Regions from separate parts of the Streptomyces sp. NPDC008086 genome, predicted to be linked through region 2. Evidence: predicted binding sites of a transcription regulator. Region 2 holds the regulator's gene; the other holds the start of a gene.

Region 1 (11,785 bases), on a different contig from region 2:
GTCGCCGCGACCGATGAGGGACTCGGTGTAGAGCTTGCGCACCGAGCGCTTCTTGTCGATCAGGTCGTACATCAGCGGCTGGGTGAAGGCCGGGTTGTCCGACTCGTTGTGACCGCGGCGGCGGTAGCAGATGAGGTCGATCACGACGTCCTTGTTGAACGCCTGGCGGAACTCGAAGGCCAGACGGGCAACGCGGACGACGGCCTCGGGGTCGTCGCCGTTCACGTGGAAGATCGGCGCCTCGATCATGCGGGCCACGTCGGTGGCGTACATCGAGGAGCGGGACGACTCGGGAGCCGCCGTGAAGCCGACCTGGTTGTTGATGACGATGTGGACCGTGCCGCCGGTGCGGTAGCCGCGCAGCTGCGACATGTTCAGGGTCTCGGCCACCACGCCCTGGCCCGCGAAGGCCGCGTCGCCGTGGATCGCCACCGGCAGGACGGTGAAGTCCGTGCCGCCCTTGTTGATGATGTCCTGCTTGGCGCGCGAGACGCCCTCCAGGACCGGGTCCACCGCCTCCAGGTGCGAGGGGTTCGCGACCAGGGAGACCTTGATCTGCTCGCCGTCGAGGCCGGTGAAGGTGCCTTCGGCGCCCAGGTGGTACTTCACGTCGCCGGAGCCGTGCATCGACTTCGGGTCGAGGTTGCCCTCGAACTCGCGGAAGATCTGGGCGTACGACTTGCCGACGATGTTCGCCAGGACGTTCAGCCGGCCGCGGTGGGCCATGCCGATGACGACCTCGTCGAGGCGCGACTCGGCGGCCGAGTCGATGACCGCGTCCAGCAGCGGGATGACGGACTCGCCGCCCTCCAGGGAGAAGCGCTTCTGGCCGACGTACTTCGTCTGCAGGAAGGTCTCGAAGGCCTCAGCGGCGTTCAGCCGGCGCAGGATGCGCAGCTGCTCCTCGCGCTCCGGCTTGGTGTGGGCGCGCTCGATGCGGTCCTGGATCCAGCGGCGCTGCTTCGGGTCCTGGATGTGCATGAACTCGACGCCGGTGGTGCGGCAGTACGAGTCGCGCAGCACACCGAGGATGTCGCGCAGCTTCATCAGGGACTTGCCCGCGAAGCCGCCGACGGCGAACTCGCGCTCCAGGTCCCACAGGGTGAGGCCGTGCTCGGTGATGTCCAGGTCGGGGTGCTTGCGCTGCTGGTACTCCAGCGGGTCGGTGTCGGCCATGACGTGGCCGCGGACCCGGTAGGAGTGGATCAGCTCGAAGACCCGGGCGGCCTTGGTGACGTCGTCGTCGTGGCTGGCGTCGATGTCCTTGAGCCAGCGGACCGGCTCGTAGGGGATGCGCAGGGCCTCGAAGATGTCGTCGTAGAAGCCGTTCTCGCCGAGGAGGAGGTTCGCGACGATCCGCAGGAACTCGCCGGAGGCGGCGCCCTGGATGACCCGGTGGTCGTAGGTCGACGTGAGCGTCATGACCTTCGAGATGCCGAGCTTGTTCAGGGTGTCCTGGGAGGTGCCCTGGAACTCCGCCGGGTAGTCCATGGAGCCGACGCCCATGATCACCGACTGGCCGGGCATCAGCCGCGGCACGGAGTGCACGGTGCCGAGGCCGCCGGGGTTGGTCAGGGAGACCGTCACACCGGTGAAGTCGTCCATGCCCAGCTTGCCGTCGCGGGCGCGGCGGACGATGTCCTCGTAGGCCTGCCAGAACTCGAAGAAGTTCAGCGTCTCGGCCTTCTTGATGCCCGCGACCACGAGCTGGCGGTCGCCGTTGGGCTTGACCAGGTCGATGGCGAGGCCGAAGTTGATGTGCTCCGGCTTGACCAGGGTCGGCTTGCCGTCCTTCTCCGCGAAGGAGTAGTTCATCGACGGCATGGCCTTGATGGCCTGCACCATCGCGTACCCGATGAGGTGCGTGAAGGAGATCTTCCCGCCCCGGGCGCGCTTGAGGTGGTTGTTGATGACGATGCGGTTGTCGAAGAGCAGCTTCACCGGGACCGCGCGCACGGACGTGGCCGTGGGCACCTCCAGCGAGGCGTTCATGTTCTTCGCGACCGCGGCGGCGGGGCCGCGCAGCGTCACGAGCTCGGGACCGTCGGCAGCGGCGGCGGGCTCGGCCTTCTTCGGCTGAGCGGGCTTCGCGGCCGGCGCCGGCGCGGCGGGCTTCGCGGCGGCCGGGGCCGGGGCGGGAGCCGCAGGCGCGGCGGCCGCCGGCTTCGGGGCCGCGGGAGCCGGCGCGGGGACCGACGGAGCGGCCGGAGCCGTGGTGGTGGTCTCTGCGGCCCCCGCGGCCGCAGTACCCGCCGGAGCCGAGGCGGCGGCCGCCCCAGGCTTGTAGTCGGCGAAGAAGTCCCACCAGGCTCGGTCCACCGAATTGGGGTCCTGGAGGTACTGCTGATAGATCTCGTCGACGAGCCACTCGTTCGGTCCGAACGCGGCCGCGGGGTTCTTCCCCGCTTGGTCTGCGTCGGTCGAGATGCTCGAGTTACTGGGGGACTGTGGCGACACGGCGGCAACCGCCCTCTTCCGCTTCACAAGGTGATGGACAGCGGGAATTAAGGCTACGCCTCCATGGCCGGGAAGGTCAGGCTGAGCAAGGTCATCGTCGTGTAAGTCACATCGGAAAGCGTGTTTCGGGCCTGGAAATGGCGGGAAACAAGTGTGGTTCCGCTTCGGATGAACGCAGATGGGAAGGCGCGATCACGACCTGACGCGCCAAAGGCGCAGGTCCGTACCTGATCACACGTGTCCGTCAGCCAGGACAGACGTGGATCTTGACGCTCCGCTTCGAACTTTACGTCAACTTGGTACGGATGGCTGCCCTGGAAGTGTGACAAGAATCCGGCAACCCCGATCGGATTCGGCCACGCCGATCCGGCCGCCGTGCAGATCGACGGCCCAGCGCGCGATGGCCAGCCCCAGCCCCGTGCCGCCGTCGCTGCCCGGCCCGTGCGGCCGGCTCACGGCGCCCCGGTTGAACCGCTCGAAGACCCGGTGCCAGTCCGAGCGCGGGATGCCCGGACCCTCGTCCAGGACCTCCAGCACCAGGGACTCCGGCTGTGCCCCGCGGCGCGCCTTGACCGTCACGCGGCCGTGCGCCGGGCTGTGCTTGATCGCGTTGTCGATGAGGTTGGCGACGACCTGGTGGATGCGCTCGGGGTCGGCGTGCGCGGTCAGCTCCGGCGGGGAGACGTCGAGGTGCAGATGGACGTCGGTGCGGGTGTGGCTGCCGGAGCCCGACGCCATGCCGCCGCGCGCGGAGGAGACCATGTTGGCCTCCTTGAGCACCCCGGACAGGTACGGCCACACCTCGAAGCGCCGCAGTCGCAGCGGTACGACGCCGTTGTCCAGGCGGGACAGGTCGAGGAGCGTCTCCACGAGCCGGCCGAGGCGCTCGGTCTGCTTCAGCGCCGTGCGCATCGTCTCGGGGTCGGCCTCGGCGATGCCGTCGACGACGTTCTCCAGGACGGCCCGCAGGCCCGCGATCGGGGTGCGCAGCTCGTGCGAGACGTTCGCCACCAGCTCCTTGCGCTGCTGGTCCTGGGCCTCCAGCTCGTCGGCCATCAGGTTGATCGTGCCGGCGAGGTCGCCCAGCTCGTCCCGGCGGTTGTCGCGCACCCGGCGGGTGTAGTCGCCGTGCGAGATGGACCGGGCCACCGCGTTCATCTCGTCCAGCGGCGCGGTGAGCGAATGTGCCACGAACTGCGTAATGAGCAGTGTGGCGATCATCGAGAAGACCGTGATGAAGCGCAGCTCCGTCTGGGTGCGCACCGCGATCATCGACAGCCCGGTGGTGATCAGCACCGCGATGATCACGAGTGCGCCCAGCTTGGTCTTGATCGAGAACGGACGTACGCCGCCCCAGGGCTCCCCGGGGCCTCTCCGCGCGGCCGGTCCGTCGCTCATGGCGTCGGGGTCTCCAGGGCGTAGCCCACGCCGTGCACGGTGCGGATCCGCTCGGCGCCGATCTTCCGGCGCAGCGCCTTGATGTGGCTGTCGACCGTGCGGGTGCCGGAGGCGTCCGCCCAGTCCCACACCTCGGCGAGGAGCTGCTCCCGGGAGAGCACCGCGCGCGGGGTGTTGGCCAGGCACACCAGGAGGTCGAACTCGGTCGGAGTGAGGTGAACATCCTCACTCCGCACCCGTACGCGCCGCTGCGCGTGGTCGATCTCCAGCTCGCCGAGGCGCAGGATGCCCGACCGGGGGGTCGTGGCGGCCAGCGCGGCCCGCTCGACACGGCGCAGCAGCACGTGCACGCGAGCCGCCAGCTCCCGCATCGAGAACGGCTTGGTCATGTAGTCGTCGGCGCCCACGCCGAGGCCGACCAGCATGTCGGTCTCGTCGTCGCGCGCGGTCAGCATCAGCACCGGCACCGGCCGCTGGGCCTGCACCCGGCGGCAGACCTCCAGGCCGTCGAAGCCCGGCAGCATGATGTCGAGGATCAGCAGGTCGGGCTGCCAGGCCTCGGCCGTGTCGACCGCCGCCGGACCGTCGCCCGCGGTCTGCACGAGGAAGCCCTCGGCGCGCAGACGGGCCGCGATGGCGTCCACGATGGTCGGATCGTCTTCGACCACGAGGACCCGGCGCTGGGCGCCGGGGGTCGCCGCCGTGCCGTTGTGGGAGGTGTGTGTCTGCTCCATCGCCCGCCCCAAAGTTGCTTTCCGGAATCCGTGGGGTGATCCCGCTAACTGGCTGTGCCTGCGCATGCTTGCGATTGACGCTTGAATGATCCGCGTCAGGTGAGCAGAGTACGGGGAGTCACCGTGCCACGGCTATCCAGGCCGTACGGCGAGGTGCACGACGTCGGGAACGCCCCGGGCAACGGGGATCTCTTCGGTACGCACCTGTTGGAATCCGGCATTACGCAAGGTTTCTTCGAATTCCGGAGACGGCTGGGCGGACCATACGGCAAGTACCCCACCGGGCCTCAACACCCCTGCGCAGCCCGCCAGTCCGGCCGGTGAGTACAGGCTGTCGTTGCCCTCGGTGACAGTCCAGTCGGGCCCGTTGTCGATGTCGAGACACAGAGCGTCATACGTGGCGGAAGTCTCATGTACGTAGGTCACGAGATCCGTTTCCAGAATCTCGGTGCGCGGATCGGCGAGGGCCGACGCGGAGAAGTCGGACAACGGGCCGTCGAGATGCCAGTCGATAATCGCGCGCTCGCGCTCCACGACGGCGATCCGTCCCGGGCGCGGGTCGGCGGCGGCATGTGCGAGCGAGAACCCGACGCCGAGCCCGCCGATCAGCACCTCCGGGTCGGGCCGCCCGTCCAGCGCGCCGAGCGCCGCGTCGACCAGCAGCCGCTCCGAGCGTCCGTCGGAGGTGTCCATGAGGAAACAGCCGTTGGCGATGATCTGGAGCAGTTCGCCGTGCCGCCGCAGCACGATCTCGCCGTGCGGCCCCTCGCGACGGTCCAGGACTTCGGGGATGTCGTACGAAGTGGGCATCCAGCCATCCTGGCAGGTCCGGGCGGGGTGGCCGAGGGGATTGCCTTCGAATGCGTGAACAGGTGAGACGCGAGAACTTGTTGAGAGGTTGCCGAGAATCCCCTGTTCTGTGGCGTAGATCACAGACATGGGTGATCCGTGGTCCGAAGGTGGGGGAAACGGAAGGAGCGCCTCACCTTGGAACGGACTGCGGTCGGGGGCGTGACGGGCCCGTTTCCCGAGCCCGAGGTGGCCGAGCTGCTGGACGGGATGCCCCGCCAGCGCGGACCGGCCACCGCCGTGAGGCCACTGCCGGCGCCCGTGCTGCCGACCCCCGTCGGGACCACCGCGCCGCGCACCCGTCCGCTGCGCCCCTGGCGCCTGCTGCCCACCCCCACCGGCACCCCGTTCACCCTCGCCTACGCGGCCGTCCTGGCCGTCACCTCGCTCATTGCCGCCTACGCCGACCCCGACCTCGTCCACGCCCTGCACCAGGGCTCCAGCACCGATGTGGCGCACCTCGTGCGGACGCCCGTACTGGTGCTCCTCGCCAGCGCCCTGTGGGTCGCGGGCGGCTTCCTGGGGCCGTACACGGTCGGTTTCCTGCTGGTGCTGACCGCGCTGGAACGACGGATCGGCGGTGTCCGCACAGCCCTCGTCTTCCTGACCGGGCACGCCCTGGCCACCCTCGCGACCGAGGTCCCCGTGGGGCTCGCGGTGCTGGTCGGCCACCTTCCCGACAGCTCGCTGCACCGGCTCGACTACGGCATCAGCTTCGGCGTCGCCACCGGTACCGGCGCCCTGGCCGGGCTGCTGCGACCGTGGCTGCGGTGGCCCGTACTGGCGCTCTTCGGCGGAATGCTGCTCCAAGGCCTCCTGAACTTCACGGACCCGCTGACCAATTGGGGCCACCTCATCTCCCTGGCCATCGGCATCGCGATGTGGCCGATCGTCAGGCACTGGCACGCGGCGCACGCGAAGTCGGGGTCGGTCGGCCGGAGGTGACCACGCGTGGGGCTGCGTGGCGGTGACGGCGGGACGGGCGGGAAGGATCGGGCCCCGGTGACCGTTGACCACGAAAGCCCGAGGTCACCGCACCCGCGACAGCTGATCGCTCACAGCGAACTAAGGGCCGGGAACATTCGGGCCTCCCCGTGCATTGAGTCGGCATAACTCAACTTGACTGCCTAAGGGGAGATCATGGCTTCGACGTCCACACCGCTCACCCTGCCCGTGCTGCCCCTCGACGACGAGGTCGTGCTGCCCGGGATGGTGGTCCCGCTGGACCTGAACGACGCCGATGTGCGCGCCGCGGTGGAGGCCGCTCAAGCGGCCGCCCGGTCGCAGCCCGGGAAGCCACGGGTGCTGCTGGTGCCGCGCATCGACGGGACGTACGCGAGCACCGGTGTGCTCGGCACCATCGAGCAGGTCGGCCGGCTGGCCGACGGCGACCCCGGTGCCCTGATCCGGGGGCGCGGCAGGGTGCGGATCGGCGCCGGGACGACCGGGCCGGGCGCGGCCCTGTGGGTCGAGGGCGCGCGGATCGACGAGAGCGTGCCCGAGCCGCTGCCCGGACAGGTCGCCGAACTGGTGAAGGAGTACAAGGCCCTCGCCACCGCCTGGCTGCGCAAGCGCGCCGCCTGGCAGGTGGTCGACCGGGTGCAGGCCATCGACGACGTGTCCCAGCTCGCCGACAACTCCGGTTACTCGCCCTTCCTGACCACCGAACAGAAGGTGGAACTGCTGGAGACCGCCGACCCGGTCGCCCGCCTCAAGCTCGCCACCCAGCAACTGCGCGACCACCTCGCCGAGCAGGACGTCGCCGAGACCATCGCCAAGGACGTCCAGGAGGGCGTCGACAAGCAGCAGCGCGAGTTCCTGCTGCGCCGTCAGCTGGAGGCCGTCCGCAAGGAACTGCGCGAGCTGAACGGCGAACAGGACGGTGAGGAGTCCGACGACTACCGGGCCCGGGTGGAGGCCGCCGACCTGCCCGAGAAGGTCCGGGAGGCGGCGCTCAAGGAGGTCGACAAGCTGGAGCGGTCCTCCGACCAGTCCCCCGAGGGGTCGTGGATCCGCACCTGGCTCGACACCGTGCTCGAACTGCCGTGGAACGAGCGGACCGAGGACGCCTACGACATCCAGGGCGCCAAGGCGATCCTCGACGCCGAGCACGCCGGTCTGGAGGACGTGAAGGAGCGCATCACCGAGTACCTCGCGGTGCGCAAGCGCCGTACCGACCGGGGGCTCGGTGTCGTCGGCGGCAGGCGCGGCGGTGCCGTGCTGGCCCTGGTCGGCCCGCCCGGCGTCGGCAAGACCTCGCTCGGCGAGTCCGTCGCGCACGCCATGGGGCGTAAGTTCGTCCGGGTCGCCCTCGGCGGCGTCCGCGACGAGGCCGAGATCCGCGGCCACCGCCGTACCTACGTCGGCGCGCTGCCCGGCCGGATCGTGCGCGCGATCAAGGAGGCCGGTTCGATGAACCCGGTCGTCCTCCTCGACGAGATCGACAAGGTGGGCTCCGACTTCCGGGGCGACCCGGCGGCCGCCCTGCTGGAGGTCCTGGACCCGGCGCAGAACCACACGTTCCGCGACCACTACCTGGAAGTGGAACTGGACCTGTCCGACGTCGTCTTCCTCGCCACCGCCAACGTCCTGGAAGCCATCCCGGAGGCCCTGCTCGACCGTATGGAGCTGGTCCGCCTGGACGGCTACACCGAGGACGAGAAGGTCGTCATCGCCCGCGACCACCTCCTCCCGCGTCAGCTGGAGCGGGCCGGACTGAAGGCGGACGAGGTCGCGATCGCCGAGGGCGCGCTGCGCAAGCTCGCCGGCGAGTACACCCGTGAGGCGGGCGTCCGCACCCTGGAGCGCTCGATCGCACGGCTCCTGCGCAAGGTGGCCGCCCAGCACGAACTGGGCGAGCGTGAGCTGCCGTTCACCATCGGCGACGGCGACCTGCGCGGGCTGATCGGCCGGCCGCACCACGTGCCGGAGTCGGCGCAGGACCCGTCCGAGCGGCGTACGGCGGTCCCGGGCGTCGCGACCGGCCTCGCGGTGACCGGCGCGGGCGGTGACGTCCTGTACGTCGAGGCGTCGCTGGCCGACCCGGAGACGGGCGCGGCGGGCCTGACCCTGACGGGCCAGCTGGGTGACGTGATGAAGGAGAGCGCACAGATCGCCCTGTCCTTCCTGCGCTCGCACGGCGCCGAACTGGAGCTGCCCGTCGCCGACCTGAAGGACCGGGGCGTGCACATCCACTTCCCGGCGGGCGCGGTGCCGAAGGACGGTCCGAGCGCGGGCGTCACGATGACGACGGCGCTGGCGTCGCTGCTGTCGGGCCGGCTGGTCCGCACGGACGTGGCGATGACCGGCGAGGTCTCGCTGACCGGCCGGGTACTGCCCATCGGCGGCGTGAAGCAGAAGCTGCTGGCCGCCCACCGGGCGGGCGTCACGACCGTCGTCATCCCCAAGCGCAACGAGCCCGACCTGGACGACGTCCCGGCCGAGGTGCTGGACAAGCTCGACGTCCACGCCGTGACCGACGTCCGCCAGGTCCTGGAGCTGGCGCTGTCGCCGGCCACCAACGGCGCGGCGCCGGAGGTTCCGGTCGCGGCGTGACGGACGCCACCGGATAGGCAGGGCCCGGGTCCCGTGAGGGAGACCCGGGCCTTCGCCGCGGCAGGGCTAGCCGTTGGCGAGCGCCACGACCCTGTCCAGCGTCCCGTTGAACCGGTTGTGGTCGCCGACGGTCGGGCCGGAGGACGTGTACTGCCACATCGTGTAGTAGTCCCAGCCGGCCGGGAGTTCCCCCACCTCGGCGGCGTACCGGGCGACCCACAGCGGGTTGGCGGTGGCGAAGCCGCTGTGGTTGCCGGTGCACTGCTTCCACCAGTTCGTCGCCGTGTAGATGACGGCGTCGCGGCCGGTGCGGGCCTTGTACCGGTCCAGGAAGTCGCGGATCCAGGTGACCATCGCGGTCGGGGTCTTGCCGTAGCAGGCGTCGCCGTACGGGTTCCACTCGATGTCGAGGACGCCCGGGAGGGTCTTGCCGTCGCGGGACCAGCCGCCGCCGTGGTCGACGAAATAGTCGGCCTGGGTTGCGCCATTGGTGGTGTCCGGGGTGGCGAAGTGGTAAGCGCCGCGGATCATGCCGACGTCGTAGGAGCCGTCGTACTGCTGAGTGAAGTAGGGGTTGGTGTAGTAGGTCCCCTCGGTGGCCTTCACATAGGCCCACTTCACCCCGCTGTCCCACAGGGTCGACCAGGCGACGTCGCCCTGGTGGCTGGAGACGTCCACGCCTTCCGTCTGAGCGGCCAGGTCAGCGACGGGTTCACCGTCGGTGCCGTCGTGGGTGAGGATGCCCATGCCCATGTGGGCGGAGCCGCGGGCCGGGGGGTCGTCGGCGGACGCCGAGGCGGGCCGGGTGGTCAGTACGAGGAGGGTCAGGGTCAGAAGGGCTGCGAGCAGGAGCCCGGCGACAGGGGTGTGCCGGGGGCGGAGCGGTTCGGGTCTTTGCACGGGCATAGCGTGCCTCCGACGGCTCGGTGACGCTCGGTGGGGAAGTCGCGCGTATCCGTGACCGGCCGCGGCCGGGTCTGTGTGGCGTGGGCATGCCAGCCGTGGTCTCGACAGAGACCCTAGGCAGCGAGAAGAGCAGGTGGAAGGGGGTCCGGGGGCTGCCGTTGGTCTAAGCCTGCGAAATACTGGCGGAGCTGCGGCGACGACGGCGGGCGTCGGAAACTTTCAGGACCGGGACATTCGAGGCAGGGGCTGACGTGCGGGAAGACGGAAACGGGGACGAACGGCGAGGACAGTCGGCGGGTGCCCCCTCCGAGCGGGCCTCCGGCGGTGTCCCGGGCCGGCCCGAGTTCCTCGATCTGGAACGGGAGCTGACCGTTCTGTTCCGGCGCGCCCGGGCCAAGCAGGGCGAGATGGCCCGCGAGGTCCATCCCGACCTGGAGTCGGCGGCGTACGGGCTGCTGGTGCGGCTCGACGAGTCCGGCCGGATGCGGGCCACCGAGCTCGCCGCCTACATCGGCGTCGGCAAGGCCACCATGTCCCGCCAGCTGCGCGCCCTGGAGGACCTGGGCCTGGTCGCCCGCGAGCCCGACCCCGCCGACGGGCGGGCGTGGCTGGTGCACCTCACGGAGGAGGGGCGCGGCCGGGTCGCCAAGGTGCGCGAGGCGCGGCGGGCGCGCTATGTCGAGCAGCTCTCCCACTGGGACCCGCGCGAGGTCGCGGAGCTGGGCCGGCTGCTCAACCAGTTGAACCGGGGCATGGAGAAGTAGGGCGGGCCGGGGCGAGCACGGGACCCCCGTCCGCTCACCACTCCACGTACACCACCGTCGCGTCGTCGTGCGTCTTGCTGCGCCCCAGATACGTCCGCTCCTCCGCGTCCGCCCGCTCCAGCGCCCGCACCCGGTCCACCAGCCCCCGCGCCCCCTCCTTCCGTACGAAGGTGAAGCAGTCCCCCCAGTCGCCCTCCCGGAACTTCTCCACCCAGCGCGTCGCCCCGTCCGTCAGCGCCGCCAGGGCCCGGACCTCGCCGCGCGGCAGCACCCCCGTCACCGCCCGCGCCGCCACCGACGGATCCGCGGCCGCCGTGAAGAAGCCCCCCTCCTTGTTGCGGACATGGGCGTCGATCAGGGCGTCCGTGGCCAGCGAGGCACGGGGGAGGCGGGCCAGACGGTCGTCCAGGCAGGGGGTGATGGTGCCGTCGGGCGACTCCAGCAGGAGGGCCGAGTCGGAGAGGATCAGGTACTCGACCGTCTCCGGCGACCAGCGGGCCAGAACCGCCGTGGCCTGCGGGGTGCGTGGGTGAGAAAGGTCACAGGTTTGGGCGTGTGCGTCAGCGGTACGTGTGACAGCCCGGCCCAGCGCCTCGGCGAGCGGCACATCGGGGAGTGAAACGGTCAGTTCGGTCAGCGCTCCGCCGAGCCGCGCCGTGAACCAGGGGACCGAATGCAGACAGCCCGTCTCGCCCCGCGGTGGGGTCACTCCGTCCAGGACCACCAGTACGCCTCCCTGTCCCGAGGCGGGAAGGCCGACACTCGCGAAGTCCTCGTTGGGGCGGGCCGGATCGCCGGACTCCGAAACAAGCTCTGTTCGCATTCGGTCAGTCTGCACGAGCCCTTCACAAGGTCCACGAAGGGGTCGCAACAACTGCCGAAAGGGCGAGGGCTCGCAGGTCAGACGTCGGATTTGGGGTGGAATGGAGTGCTCCGGGAAGCCGTGGCGGCGAATACTGCCACCGCGTGCCGCGGACGTCCAACCGGCCTGCCGTACAAGGCGTGTGCACGCGCCGGAGGAACTTGCCCGCCAACTCCCCTCCGGGGTTCACTCCTTCGGGTGGCGGGTCAGGTGATGCGCGGCCGTCGCCCACCGGCACTGGGAGGGTCGGGGACCGGTGA
Region 2 (11,785 bases):
CGAGATCGCCGGTCTGAACGTCCTGCGCATCGTGAACGAGCCCACCGCGGCCGCGCTCGCGTACGGCCTCGACAAGGACGACCAGACGATCCTCGTCTTCGACCTCGGTGGCGGCACCTTCGACGTGTCCCTGCTGGAGATCGGCGACGGCGTCGTCGAGGTGAAGGCCACCAACGGTGACAACCACCTCGGTGGTGACGACTGGGACCAGCGCGTCGTCGACTACCTGGTGCAGCAGTTCAAGTCCGGTCACGGCGTGGACCTCGCCAAGGACAAGATGGCCCTCCAGCGCCTCCGCGAGGCCGCCGAGAAGGCCAAGATCGAGCTGTCCTCGTCCACCGAGACCTCGATCAACCTGCCCTACATCACGGCTTCCGCCGAGGGCCCGCTGCACCTGGACGAGAAGCTCACCCGGGCCCAGTTCCAGCAGCTGACCGCGGACCTGCTGGAGCGCTGCAAGACGCCGTTCTTCAACGTCATGAAGGACGCCGGCGTTTCCATCAACGAGATCGACCACGTCGTCCTCGTCGGTGGCTCCACCCGTATGCCCGCCGTCGCCGAGCTCGTGCGCGAGCTGACCGGCGGCAAGGACGCCAACAAGGGCGTGAACCCGGACGAGGTCGTCGCCATCGGCGCCTCGCTCCAGGCCGGTGTCCTCAAGGGTGAGGTCAAGGACGTCCTGCTCCTCGACGTGACCCCGCTGTCCCTCGGTATCGAGACCAAGGGCGGCATCATGACCAAGCTCATCGAGCGCAACACCACGATCCCGACCAAGCGGTCCGAGATCTTCACCACGGCCGAGGACAACCAGCCGTCCGTGCAGATCCAGGTCTACCAGGGCGAGCGCGAGATCGCGGCGTACAACAAGAAGCTCGGGATGTTCGAGCTGACCGGTCTGCCGCCGGCCCCGCGCGGCGTGCCGCAGATCGAGGTGTCCTTCGACATCGACGCCAACGGCATCATGCACGTGACCGCCAAGGACCTGGGCACGGGCAAGGAGCAGAAGATGACCGTCACCGGCGGCTCCTCGCTGCCGAAGGACGAGGTCGACCGGATGCGCCAGGAGGCCGAGCAGTACGCGGACGAGGACCACCGCCGCCGCGAGGCCGCCGAGACCCGCAACCAGGGCGAGCAGCTCGTCTACCAGACGGAGAAGTTCCTCAAGGACAACGAGGACAAGGTCCCCGGCGAGGTCAAGACCGAGGTCGAGGCCGCCGTCGAGGAGCTGAAGACCGCGCTCAAGGGCGAGGACACCGCCGAGATCCGCACCGCCACCGAGAAGGTCGCCGCCGTCTCCCAGAAGGTCGGCCAGGCCATGTACGCCGACGCTCAGGGCGCGCAGGCCGCGGGCGGTCCCGAGGGCGCCGCCCCGGGTGGCAAGGCCGCCGACGACGACGTCGTGGACGCCGAGATCGTGGACGACGAGCGCAAGGACGGTGTCGCGTAATGACGGAGGAGACCCCGGGCTTCGAGGAGAAGCCCGACGTCCCCTCCGGCGCGACCCCCGACGGCGCCGAGTCGAAGGCCGCGCCCTCCTCGAACGCGGAGGGGGCGGCCCCGGCCGGGGACGGAGCAGCAGACGCGGGTCTGGTGGCCCAGCTGGACCAGGTGCGCACCGCGCTCGGTGAGCGCACGGCGGACCTCCAGCGGCTCCAGGCCGAGTACCAGAACTACCGCCGCCGCGTCGAGCGTGACCGGATCGCGGTCAAGGAGATCGCCATCGCGAACCTCCTGACCGAGCTCCTGCCCGTGCTCGACGACATCGGCCGCGCACGGGAACACGGCGAACTCGTCGGCGGATTCAAGTCCGTCGGGGAGTCGGTGGAGACCGTCGCGGCCAAGATGGGCCTTCAGCAGTTCGGCAAGGAGGGCGAGCCCTTCGACCCGACGATCCACGAGGCCCTGATGCATTCGTACGCGCCGGACGTCACCGAGACGACCTGCGTCGCGATCCTCCAGCCGGGGTATCGCATCGGCGAGCGCACCATCCGCCCCGCGCGGGTGGCCGTCGCCGAGCCCCAGCCGGGCGCGCAGACCGTCAAGGCCGACGAGGCGACCGAGGCGGCCGACGACAAGGAGAGCGGTGGCCCGGACGAGGGCTGACGTTGAACTGACGACGAGAGAGGAGGGACGTCGAGGATGAGCACCAAGGACTTCATCGAGAAGGACTTCTACAAGGTCCTCGGCGTCCCCAAGGACGCCACCGAGGCCGAGATCAAGAAGGCGTACCGCAAGCTCGCCCGCGAGTACCACCCGGACGCCAACAAGGGCAACGCCAAGGCGGAGGAGCGCTTCAAGGAGATCTCCGAGGCGAACGACGTCCTCGGCGACCCCAAGAAGCGCAAGGAGTACGACGAGGCGCGCGCCCTCTTCGGCAACGGCGGCTTCCGCCCGGGGCCGGGCGGCGCGGGCGGTGGTTCCTTCAACTTCGACCTGGGCGACCTCTTCGGAGGCGGCGCCCAGGGCGGCCAAGGGGGAGCCGGCGGCTTCGGCGGCGGACTCGGTGACGTCTTCGGGGGCCTGTTCAACCGCGGCGGCACGGGGACGACCCGTACCCAGCCCCGGCGCGGCCAGGACATCGACACCGAGGTCAACCTCAGCTTCACCGAGGCGATCGAGGGTGCGACGGTCCCGCTGCGCATGTCCTCCCAGTCGCCCTGCAAGGCCTGCGCCGGCACCGGCGACAAGAACGGCACACCGCGGGTGTGCCCGACCTGCGTCGGCACCGGCCAGGTGGCGCGGGGCTCGGGCGGCGGCTTCTCGCTGACCGACCCCTGCCCCGACTGCAAGGGGCGCGGCCTGATCGCCGAGCACCCGTGCCCGGACTGCAAGGGCAGCGGCCGGGCGAAGTCGTCCCGGACCATGCAGGTCCGCATCCCGGCCGGAGTGTCGGACGGGCAGCGCATCCGGTTGCGCGGCAAGGGGGCGCCCGGGGAGCGCGGCGGTCCGGCCGGTGACCTGTACGTCACCGTGCACGTCGACGCGCACCCGGTGTTCGGCCGCAAGGAGGACAACCTCACGGTGACCGTCCCCGTGACCTTCACGGAGGCGGCCCTCGGCGGCGAGGTCAGGGTCCCCACCCTGGGCGGACCGCCGGTCACCCTGAAACTGCCGCCCGGCACGCCCAACGGCCGCACCATGCGGGCGCGGGGCAAGGGCGCGGTCCGCAAGGACGGCACCCGCGGCGACCTACTGGTCACCGTCGAGGTGAGTGTTCCCAAGGACCTGACGGGGAAGGCTCGTGACGCACTGGAGGCGTATCGCGAGGCGACCGCGGGCGAGGACCCGCGGGCGGAGCTGTTCCAGGCCGCGAAGGGAGCATGAGTCAGATGGACGGTCGTCGACGCAACCCGTATGAACTGACCGAGGAGACCCCGGTCTACGTCATCTCGGTGGCGGCCCAGCTGTCCGGCCTGCACCCGCAGACCCTGCGCCAGTACGACCGTCTGGGGCTGGTCTCTCCCGACCGCACCGCCGGACGGGGGCGGCGCTACTCGGCCCGTGACATCGAACTGCTGCGCACCGTCCAGCAGTTGTCGCAGGACGAGGGCATCAACCTGGCCGGCATCAAGCGGATCATCGAACTGGAGAACCAGGTAGCGGCGCTGCAGTCCCGGGTGGCCGAGTTGCAGTCGGCCGTCGAGGGGGCCGCGGCGGCGATGCAGCAGCGGGAGGCGGCGGTGCATGCGTCGTACCGGCGGGATCTGGTGCCGTATCAGGAAGTGCAGCAGACCAGTGCGTTGGTGGTGTGGCGGCCGCCGAAGCGGAAGCAGCAGTCCGACTGACGCGTGGTCGTTCGTGGGTGGGCCCGGAGGTTCTGATGAACCTCCGGGCCCTGCGCGTTGGGTGGTGACAGGAAGCGGTCCTTGTCCTGCAGGATCCTGACAGCGGTCGCTCTGGAGGGGGGCGGTGCGCGCTGGCAGAGTCGTGGGCATGGACAACAGGGGGAACACGGGGAACGCGGGGGCCACGGACATGACGGCGACGAAAGGCGTCCGCAGGAGAGGGCTTTCGGTGCTCGCGGTGGCGTTGCTGGTTGCGTTGCCGGTGAGTGCGGGGGTGACCGTCGTGGGGCGGGGTGGGCCGTCGGTTCTGGTGGCCGTGAACGGGTGGCAGTGAACGTGAGCGGAGTGGATGAGGGCTGTGGAGTTCCAGGACCGGGTGCTGGTCCGTAGAGCGGGTGGGGACGCGGCTGCCGTGACCGCGGTGATCAGGGTGATCGGGAAGTTGCCCGAGGGCTGGGGCCATGACTGGCGGCTCGATGAGGACGGGGGCCGGATCCATCTGCGGATCCGGCCCCCGTCGGGTTCGGCGGATGACGCGGTGAAGGTGTGGTGGGGGGAAGTGCTGGGGGATCCGGCGCTGGGGGCGTGGCGCGCGGAGGACGGCTGACGCGCGTTCCTCGCCCCCGCCGCCCCTACCCGTCCCCTCCCTGGGGGCTGCGCCCCCAGACCCCCGCTGTCGGCCCTGCGGGCCTCGTCCTCAAACGCCGGACGGGCTGAAAAGGCCTGGGCCGGCGTCGAGAAGCGGCCGACTCATGGCCCGTGGTCAGATCCAGCCTCGTTCGCGGGCCAGTAGGGCCGCGTGGGGGCGGTTGGTGGCGTTGAGGTGGCGGAGGAGGTCGGCTACGTGGCGGCGGTAGGTGCGTAGGGAGATGCCCAGTTGGCGGGCGCCGATCTCGTCCTTGGTGACTTGGCACATGGATTGGAGGACCTTCAGTTCCATGGGGGAGAGGGGGGCCGCGTCGGGGGGTGGCTCGGCGAGGAGGTGGGCGAGGTCGGTGGACTGGTTCCAGATCTTGTCGAAGAGGGAGAGGATGCTGGCGACCAGGCCCGACTCCTGGGCGACGAGGGCGCCGCGTGAGGTGTCCGCGGGGTCGGCCGGGACCAGGGCGGTGTGGCGGTCGTAGACGAGGATGCGTTCGGCGATGTCGGAGGCGGCTCGGATGCTGGCGCCCTGGGCGGAGAGTTCGCGCAGGTAGGCCGCGGTCGGCGGGTCGTCCAGGGCTTCCTTGAGGACGACGCTGCGGATGTGCACGCCCCGGCGCAGACAGCGCTTGTCCAGCGGGCGAGCGTGCTCGATGTTCTCCGGGGTGAGCGCTTTGTAGGGCTCGACGGAGAGGATCTCCTCGCGGGCGAAGAAGGCGAGGTCGTCGATGCGGTTGCGGATCTGGGCGAGGTTCGTCATGCGCTCCGCACCGCCGCCCGACGGCAGGTGGGCGCCCTGTTCCGCCCGGAGCTCCGCCACCAGGTGACGGGGCCTGGTCACCTGCTGCAACTCATGGTGCAGCTCGCTCAGTCTTCGGTCGGTGAGCAGGCCGACCGCGATCTCCGGGTCCGTCGCCGTCAGACTGCCGGCCGGCGCGTCCCCGTGCTCCGCGCGGCGCAGCAGCCCCAGTTCGGTGAGCCGGTCCAGGGCGGCGCGGACGTCGTCCTGCGGTGTGTGGAGGAGCAGATGGATGTCCTCCGTCGGTGTGTCCGGATTCCTCAGGAAATGCCGGTAGACGCGTTCCTCCATCGCGGAGATGCCCAACAGGCCCATGCCGCCCGCGCTGTTCATCCTTCCCCCGTGTTCCCCGTTGCGACCAGGGTCGGTGGCGGGCATCACCGCGTATGGCTGGTCAGGCCGCGACGATGCGGAATCCACCTTTTTGATTCGGACACAGGGTAACGCGTTGGTCAAGGACGCGTCGGTTCGAGGCGGCGCGCCGTCGGCAGGATCGTGTCGGCGCCGTGCAGCAAGCTGCTGCGGACGCGCCCTGTCCGGCGCGCCGGCGCTTGGCAGTCTGGAACGCGTCGGACACGGACCGACACAACCGAACACCGACTGGGGGAAACACATGACTGTTGTCGTACGGGAGGACGCGCTGGACTTCTCCGCGCTGACCGACCGCGAGCGGGAGGTCCTGCTCCTGCTCGCCACGGGGGAGCAGAACCGCTGGCTCGCCCGCCGGCTGGGCATCGCGGAGCGCACGGTACGGGCCCACACCACCAGCATCGTGCGCAAGCTCGACCTCAAGTCGCGGTTCGAGGCGGCGATCGTCTCCCATCTGTACGCCGATGACATCAGGGGGGACGCGGGCGGCCACCGCGTGTGACAACTGCCGTATGTGAAGGGCCCCTCCGGCGGAAGCCGGAGGGGCCCTCGGTCGTTCCCCGGCGTGGTCAGCCGGGCAGCATCTCGCTCGCCGCCTCCACCGCGAGCATCCACATGGGCTGGGCGCCCGTGCCGAAGGCGGCGGCGAGGGCGTAGCCGACGACCACGTCCAGGGCCTCCGGCTCGACGCCCTCGCGCCACTCGGCGAGCACGCGTCCGTCGCCGTCGGAGGAGAAGTCACCGATGTGCTCGTCGTCCCGCAGCAGACGGCTGCCCGGGATGGAGTCGGGGACCAGGCGCCAGGTGTGGTCCGCGTGGCGGACGTCGACGCGGTAGGAGCGGCGGGTCAGCCGGCCCTTGGCGGGATCGATGACGGCCTCCTCGCCGTCCACGGTCAGCGTGAGCCGGTCCGCGTCCCGGGTGCCGATCGGGATGTGGTCGTCGGCCTCCGTCTCCGGCGCGCGCAGCAGTTCGACCCGGGGGACCGACTCGCCCTCGACGGTGACCTCGCCCGCCTCCATGTCGAGCCGGACCGTTATCGTGCCGAACCGCTCTTCCTCCGCGACGGTCTCGACGACGGGCTTCGGCTCGTACTCGTCGTCCTCGTACTCGTCGTGGTCGTCGTACTCGTCGTACGCGTGGGGGTCGTTCGCGTCGGTGGCCGCGGAGGCGGGTGCGGGTGCCGGGTCCTTCGGCATGGGATCTTCCTTTGCTTCTCTGTTTCTGACGGGTGGTCAGTTCGTCGTCGTCAGCTGGGTGGCCGCGAGGTCCCGGTAGAGCTCGTCCCTGCCCAGGAGTTCCCCGTGCCGACCATGGTCGCGTACCCGGCCGCCGGCCAGCAGCACCATGTGGTCGGCGGAGGTCACCGTGGAGAGCCGGTGGGCGATCAGCAGGACCGTGCAGTGTTCGGCGGCACGCTCCACGGTGTGCCGCAGCGCGGTCTCGCTCAGCCCGTCGAGGTGGGCCGTCGCCTCGTCGAGCAGCAGCACCTGCGGGCGGCGCAGCAGGGCGCGGGCGATGGCCAGCCGCTGGCGTTCGCCGCCGGACAGGGCGAGGCCACGGGCGCCGACATGGGTGTCGAGGCCCTCCGGGAGCCGGGCCACGAGGGAGTCGAGCAGGGTGTCCCGCAGGACCCGGTCGACCTCCTCGCCGGTGGCGTCGGGAGCGGCGTACAGCAGGTTCTCGCGCAGGGTGCCGGCCAGCATGGGGGTGTCCTGCTCCACGTACGCGATCCGGCGGCGCACCTCGGCGCGGCTGAGGCCGGCGATGTCGGTGCCGTCGAGCAGGATGCGGCCGCCGTCCACGTCGTAGAAGCGCTGGAGCAGGGAGAAGACGGTCGTCTTGCCGCTGCCGGACGGGCCGACGAGCGCGGTGACGGCGCCGGCCGGGGCGGTGAGGCTGACGTCGTCGAGGGTGGTGGCGCGGCCCTGGTAGGCGAACGTGACGTTCTCCAGGGTGACGCGGGGCGCCGGGCCGGTCGGGCGGGCGGGGGTCTCGTCCACGTCCGTCTCGATCTCCATGCGCTCCACCTCCTCGATCCGGGCGAGCGCGCCGAGGCCCTGCTGGAGGGAGGCCGTGCCGCCGACCAGGGAGAGCACCGGGCCGCCGAGGTTGAACAGGTAGAGCAGGAACGCGATCAGCGCGGCCAGGTCCAGCGCCCCGGTCGCGACCAGGGCGCCGCCGAAGCCGATGACCGCGAGGAACGAGGCCTGCACCACCAGCGCCGAGAGCACCGCGATCGTGGCCTGGTAGCGGGCGCCTGCCAGACCCGCCCGGTAGGCGTCCTCGGCGGCGGCCACGGCCCGCGCGGTCTCCGTCGCCTCGCCGCCGTTGGCCTTGACCGTGCGGGCGGCACCGAGCGAGCGGTCCAGCGCGGCGCCGATCTCGCCGACCGACGTCTGCGCCCGCGTGGTCACCCGGCGGATCCGCGGCATCACCACGCCCATGGCGACACCGACCACCAGCAGGACGCCGGAGGTGATGCCGAGCAGCGGCAGACTGGTCATGCCCATCAGGACGATGGTGGCGAGCAGATGGATGCCCCCGTCGAGCAGCTGGATGAGCCCGCTGGTCGCCGCGTGCTGCACGAGCGTGCTGTCGGAGGTCACCCGGGTCGTCAGGCCGCCGGGCTCGGTCTGGTCCAGCTCGGCGGTACGCAACCGGATCAGACGGTGGATCAGGCCCTTGCGGACCTGGAGGACGACCTTCTCGGCCGTGCGCTCGCTCACCAGGGCCTGGCTCCAGGTGAGGGCGATCGACACGGCCAGCAGGCCGAGCATGAGGAGGATCTCGTCGCCGAGGCCGCCGCCGGTCATGAGCGCCGTGAGCGCCGACTCGACGACCATCGGCTGGGCCAGCCCCGCCGCGCTGCCCGCGAGGGTCAGCGCCAGGACCAGCACGAGGACGCGCCGGTGCGGGCGCGCGTGGGCGAGCAGGGCCCGCAGCGGCGGCCGGGGCGCGGGCCGCGGGGCCTGGTTGGTTGATGAGTCAGGTGAGTTCACCCTGGTCTTTTTACGCGTACGGGCGGGGGCGGCGGTATTGGCGGATGCGGCAATGCCGTTTTCGGCCATGCCGGGCAGGTCATGCCTGGAGAGGTATTGCCTCGGGCGGTATTGCCTGGAGAGGTATTGCCTACGGCGGTCATGCCGCAACTGCCAATAGCGGACGGTCTTTTCGGTAGGTCATATTTCTCCTGTCCGCAGCGAACAGCGGCGGACGGAAAGCGGCCGGAAACCCAACGGCCGTAATCCACTTCGGTTATTCACCAAAGGGAGAGACTCATGCAGTCCACGCAGAACGAGATGGACCTGTTCGAGGGCTACACCGCCTACACCTCCGCCGAGGAGCTGGGCCTGTACGACGGCAAGGACGCCGCGCCCGCGTTCAGCCCGACCATCCCGTGGGCGATCCGCGCGACCATCATCACGGCCCGCTCCTCGCAGCAGTGCGCCGCGGCCCTGGGCTCGCTGACCGCCAAGACCATCGAAAACAAGTGCTGATCGGGTTCCCCGAGCAGTGACCCGCGGGGAGGGGCCGGCGCCGGCCAGCCGGTCCGGTCCCTCCCCGGGCAACCACACCACTTTCCGAGCTTTCCCAGGAGGACGCTCATGGAGGTCCCGGACCCCACCGGTGTCGCGGATCCCGGATTCCGCCGAGTGCTCCTCGTGGGCACCGGAGCGCTCAGCGTGGCATTCCTGCCCTTCTGGACCAACTGGCTGAACAACACGTTTCCGGAGATGGAGAAAAGGGTCGTGCTGACCCGTTCCGCCCGCCGGTTCGTCTCGGCGGACGCGATATCCACACTCTGTGGGAACAGGGTGGTCACCGACGACTGGAACGACGCGGAACCCGGCACCGCCCCGCATGTGGAACTGGCGGCCTGGCCCGATCTCGTCCTCGTCCACCCGGCGACGATGCACTTCCTGAGCCGGTACGCCCTCGGGCTCACCGACACCCCGCTGCTGTGCGCCCTGCAGTCCACCGCCGCCCTGGTCGGCGTGGCCCCCTCGCTGCCGCCCCGCGCCCAGCTGAGCCCCGTCGTGCAGGCGCACCTCGACGCCCTGCGGGCCCGCCCCGGTGTCGTCGTCGCGCCGACCGTGCCCGCGGTCAGCGCGAGCACCGGCGAACGCGAGGACGGCGGCTCGGTCCCGCTCTCGGAGCTGATGGGGCTGTGCGTGGGCGCGTACGCGCGGACACAGCGGGGGGAGGAGGAGTGACGGCGGCCGTCGGACAGCCGGTCACCCCTGCGCCGGCGTCCGCCCAGCCGGTCGCGGAGTACGGCACCGGTCTCCAGGTCACCCGCGTCACGCGTACCGCCGACGGGCGCTACGAGTGGTGGCACGGGCCGGGCGCGGACCGTGCCGGACCACTGACCGCGCCGCTCGTGCCGTACGTGCCCCGGGGTGCCTGTCTCGCCACCGCGCGCCTCGTGGGCGACGGCCTCGCCCATCTCGCCGACGGGCCGTACTCGGCCGCCGCCTGGCTACGGGACGCGCGCCCGCAGGCGCGGCTGCTGGTCGCGCACGCGCTGGCCGCCGCCGGCGCCGCGCTGCGTGCGCTGCACACGACGGACGCGCCCACCACCGACGTCCCGCCCGTGCTCGCACGCCTGCGGTCCTTCGTCGAGGGCCGGGACCCGCAGGCGCCCGAGCCCGCCGCCGTACGCCGGCTGCGTGAGCACGTCGTACGCGCCTGGGGGACCGCCCGGCTGGAACGGCTCCGCGCCTGGAGCGCCGAACTGGCCGCCCCCGGCGAGACGGTCCTCGTGCACGGCTTCGCCTCCCTCGGCGCGCTGGTCCCGCCCCTGCACCGGGGTCCGGTGGCGCTGCTGACCGGCGAGGACCTGGGGGCCGGCCGGCCCGAGCTGGACCTGGGCTGGCTGCTGGGCGACCTGGCGGAACTGGCCTGGGCGGTACCGGTGTTCGGGGACGGCGGCCAGGGTCCCGATCTGCCCGGCGTGCTGCTCGACGCGTACGGGCCCGGCGCGGACCGGGAGCTGGCGGCCCGGGCGGCGGTGCTGCGGATCGCCCTGCACATGCGGGACTTCGCCGCGTACCGCGGCTGGAGCGACGAACTCATCGACTACACCGCCTTCATCGCTGACCTGATCGACGAGGAGGGCCGCCGCGCGGTCCCCGGGGGAGCCACACCATGACCACCACGACGACCGAACGGCCGCCCACGCGGCAGCGCTACCGGCCCACCGAGCTGGAGACCGTGCCCGCCGTGAACGCGCTGCTGGAGCGGCTAGGCCTCGGCCGCCTCGACGCGGCGGCGGTCACCGCGTTCGGCGGCCGCAACGACAACTGGGCCGGGCCGACCACGACCGGCGAGCAGGTCTTCGTCAAGACGGTCGCCCTGACGCCGGACGGCGACTGCCCCGAACTCCAACGCGCCCTTAGCTTCGAGGAGTTGGCCGAGCGGCGATTGCCGTCGGGGTCGCCGCTGCGGTCGCCCGCGCTGCTCGGCGCGGACCGCGCGGCCGGGGTGACCGTGCACCGACTGGTGCCGGGGGCCCGTTCCGGGGCCGAACTGGCGCTGGACGGCGACTTCGACGACGAGCTGTGCCGTGCGGCCGGGCGGGCCGTCGGCGCCCTGCACGGGCTCGGCCCCGCCGAGGACGTGGACACCAGCGAGGCACCGCTGCCGCCGCTGGCCTGGCTGAAGGCCCTGCCGTGGAGCGCCGTCCAGGAGCGCAGCATGGCGCAGATCGCCGCCTGGCAGCTGGTCCAGGACGACACCGAGGTCGTCGCGGCGCTGCACCGGCTGCGGGACCTGGAGAAGACGGTGCCGCACGCGCCGACCCACTGCGACCTGCGCTTCGACCAGTTCATCCGGGCGCGGGAGGGCGCCGGGGACCTCTACCTGTGCGACTGGGAGGAGTTCCGGCTCGCCGACCCCGCGCGGGACGTGGGCGCGTTCGCCGGGGAGTGGCTCTTCCACGCCACCTACTCCGTGTTCGCGCCGACGGGCGAGGGCACGCCCCAACAGGAGGGCGGCACCCCCGGGTTCGGGCTGTCGCACGAGGAGATCGTGGCGCGCGGCTCGGCCAGTCTGCGCCGCCATCTGCCCCGGATCAGCGCCTTCTGGCAGGGCTATCTGGAGTTCCGTACCCCCGACGCCGGGCTGCCCGGACGGGCCGCCGCGTACGCCGGGTGGCACATGTTCGACCGGCTGATCGCCACGGCCG

The links. Region 2 encodes HspR, which represses chaperone genes until heat shock. Its sites were predicted from a motif close to TTGAGNNNNNNNNNCTCAA; they were not measured.
Region 1: lon (endopeptidase La) is a predicted target of HspR. The motif match lies at 6,538-6,556, and genes of this name have one in related genera.

Annotation. Positions count from the first base shown of each region.
Region 1 is NZ_JBIBIA010000010.1:296,744-308,528, forward strand. It holds gene ACFZBP_RS33775 (multifunctional oxoglutarate decarboxylase/oxoglutarate dehydrogenase thiamine pyrophosphate-binding subunit/dihydrolipoyllysine-residue succinyltransferase subunit) at 1-2,457, opposite strand, end outside; gene ACFZBP_RS33780 (sensor histidine kinase) at 2,749-3,855, opposite strand; gene ACFZBP_RS33785 (response regulator transcription factor) at 3,852-4,589, opposite strand; gene ACFZBP_RS33790 (spermidine synthase) at 4,722-5,399, opposite strand; gene ACFZBP_RS33795 (rhomboid-like protein) at 5,577-6,383, shown strand; gene lon (endopeptidase La) at 6,579-8,993, shown strand; gene ACFZBP_RS33805 (GH25 family lysozyme) at 9,060-9,899, opposite strand; gene ACFZBP_RS33810 (MarR family winged helix-turn-helix transcriptional regulator) at 10,151-10,663, shown strand; gene ACFZBP_RS33815 (protein phosphatase 2C domain-containing protein) at 10,698-11,486, opposite strand.
Region 2 is NZ_JBIBIA010000002.1:270,493-282,277, reverse strand. It holds gene dnaK (molecular chaperone DnaK) at 1-1,447, shown strand, start outside; gene grpE (nucleotide exchange factor GrpE) at 1,447-2,103, shown strand; gene dnaJ (molecular chaperone DnaJ) at 2,140-3,324, shown strand; gene ACFZBP_RS07220 (heat shock protein transcriptional repressor HspR) at 3,330-3,785, shown strand; gene ACFZBP_RS07215 (hypothetical protein) at 4,135-4,392, shown strand; gene ACFZBP_RS07210 (LuxR C-terminal-related transcriptional regulator) at 4,549-5,559, opposite strand; gene ACFZBP_RS07205 (helix-turn-helix transcriptional regulator) at 5,840-6,097, shown strand; gene ACFZBP_RS07200 (hypothetical protein) at 6,165-6,794, opposite strand; gene ACFZBP_RS07195 (ABC transporter ATP-binding protein) at 6,831-8,597, opposite strand; gene lxmA (lexapeptide family class V lantibiotic) at 8,877-9,095, shown strand; gene lxmD (peptide terminal cysteine decarboxylase LxmD) at 9,204-9,812, shown strand; gene ACFZBP_RS07180 (hypothetical protein) at 9,809-10,750, shown strand; gene lxmK (class V lanthionine synthetase subunit LxmK) at 10,747-11,785, shown strand, end outside.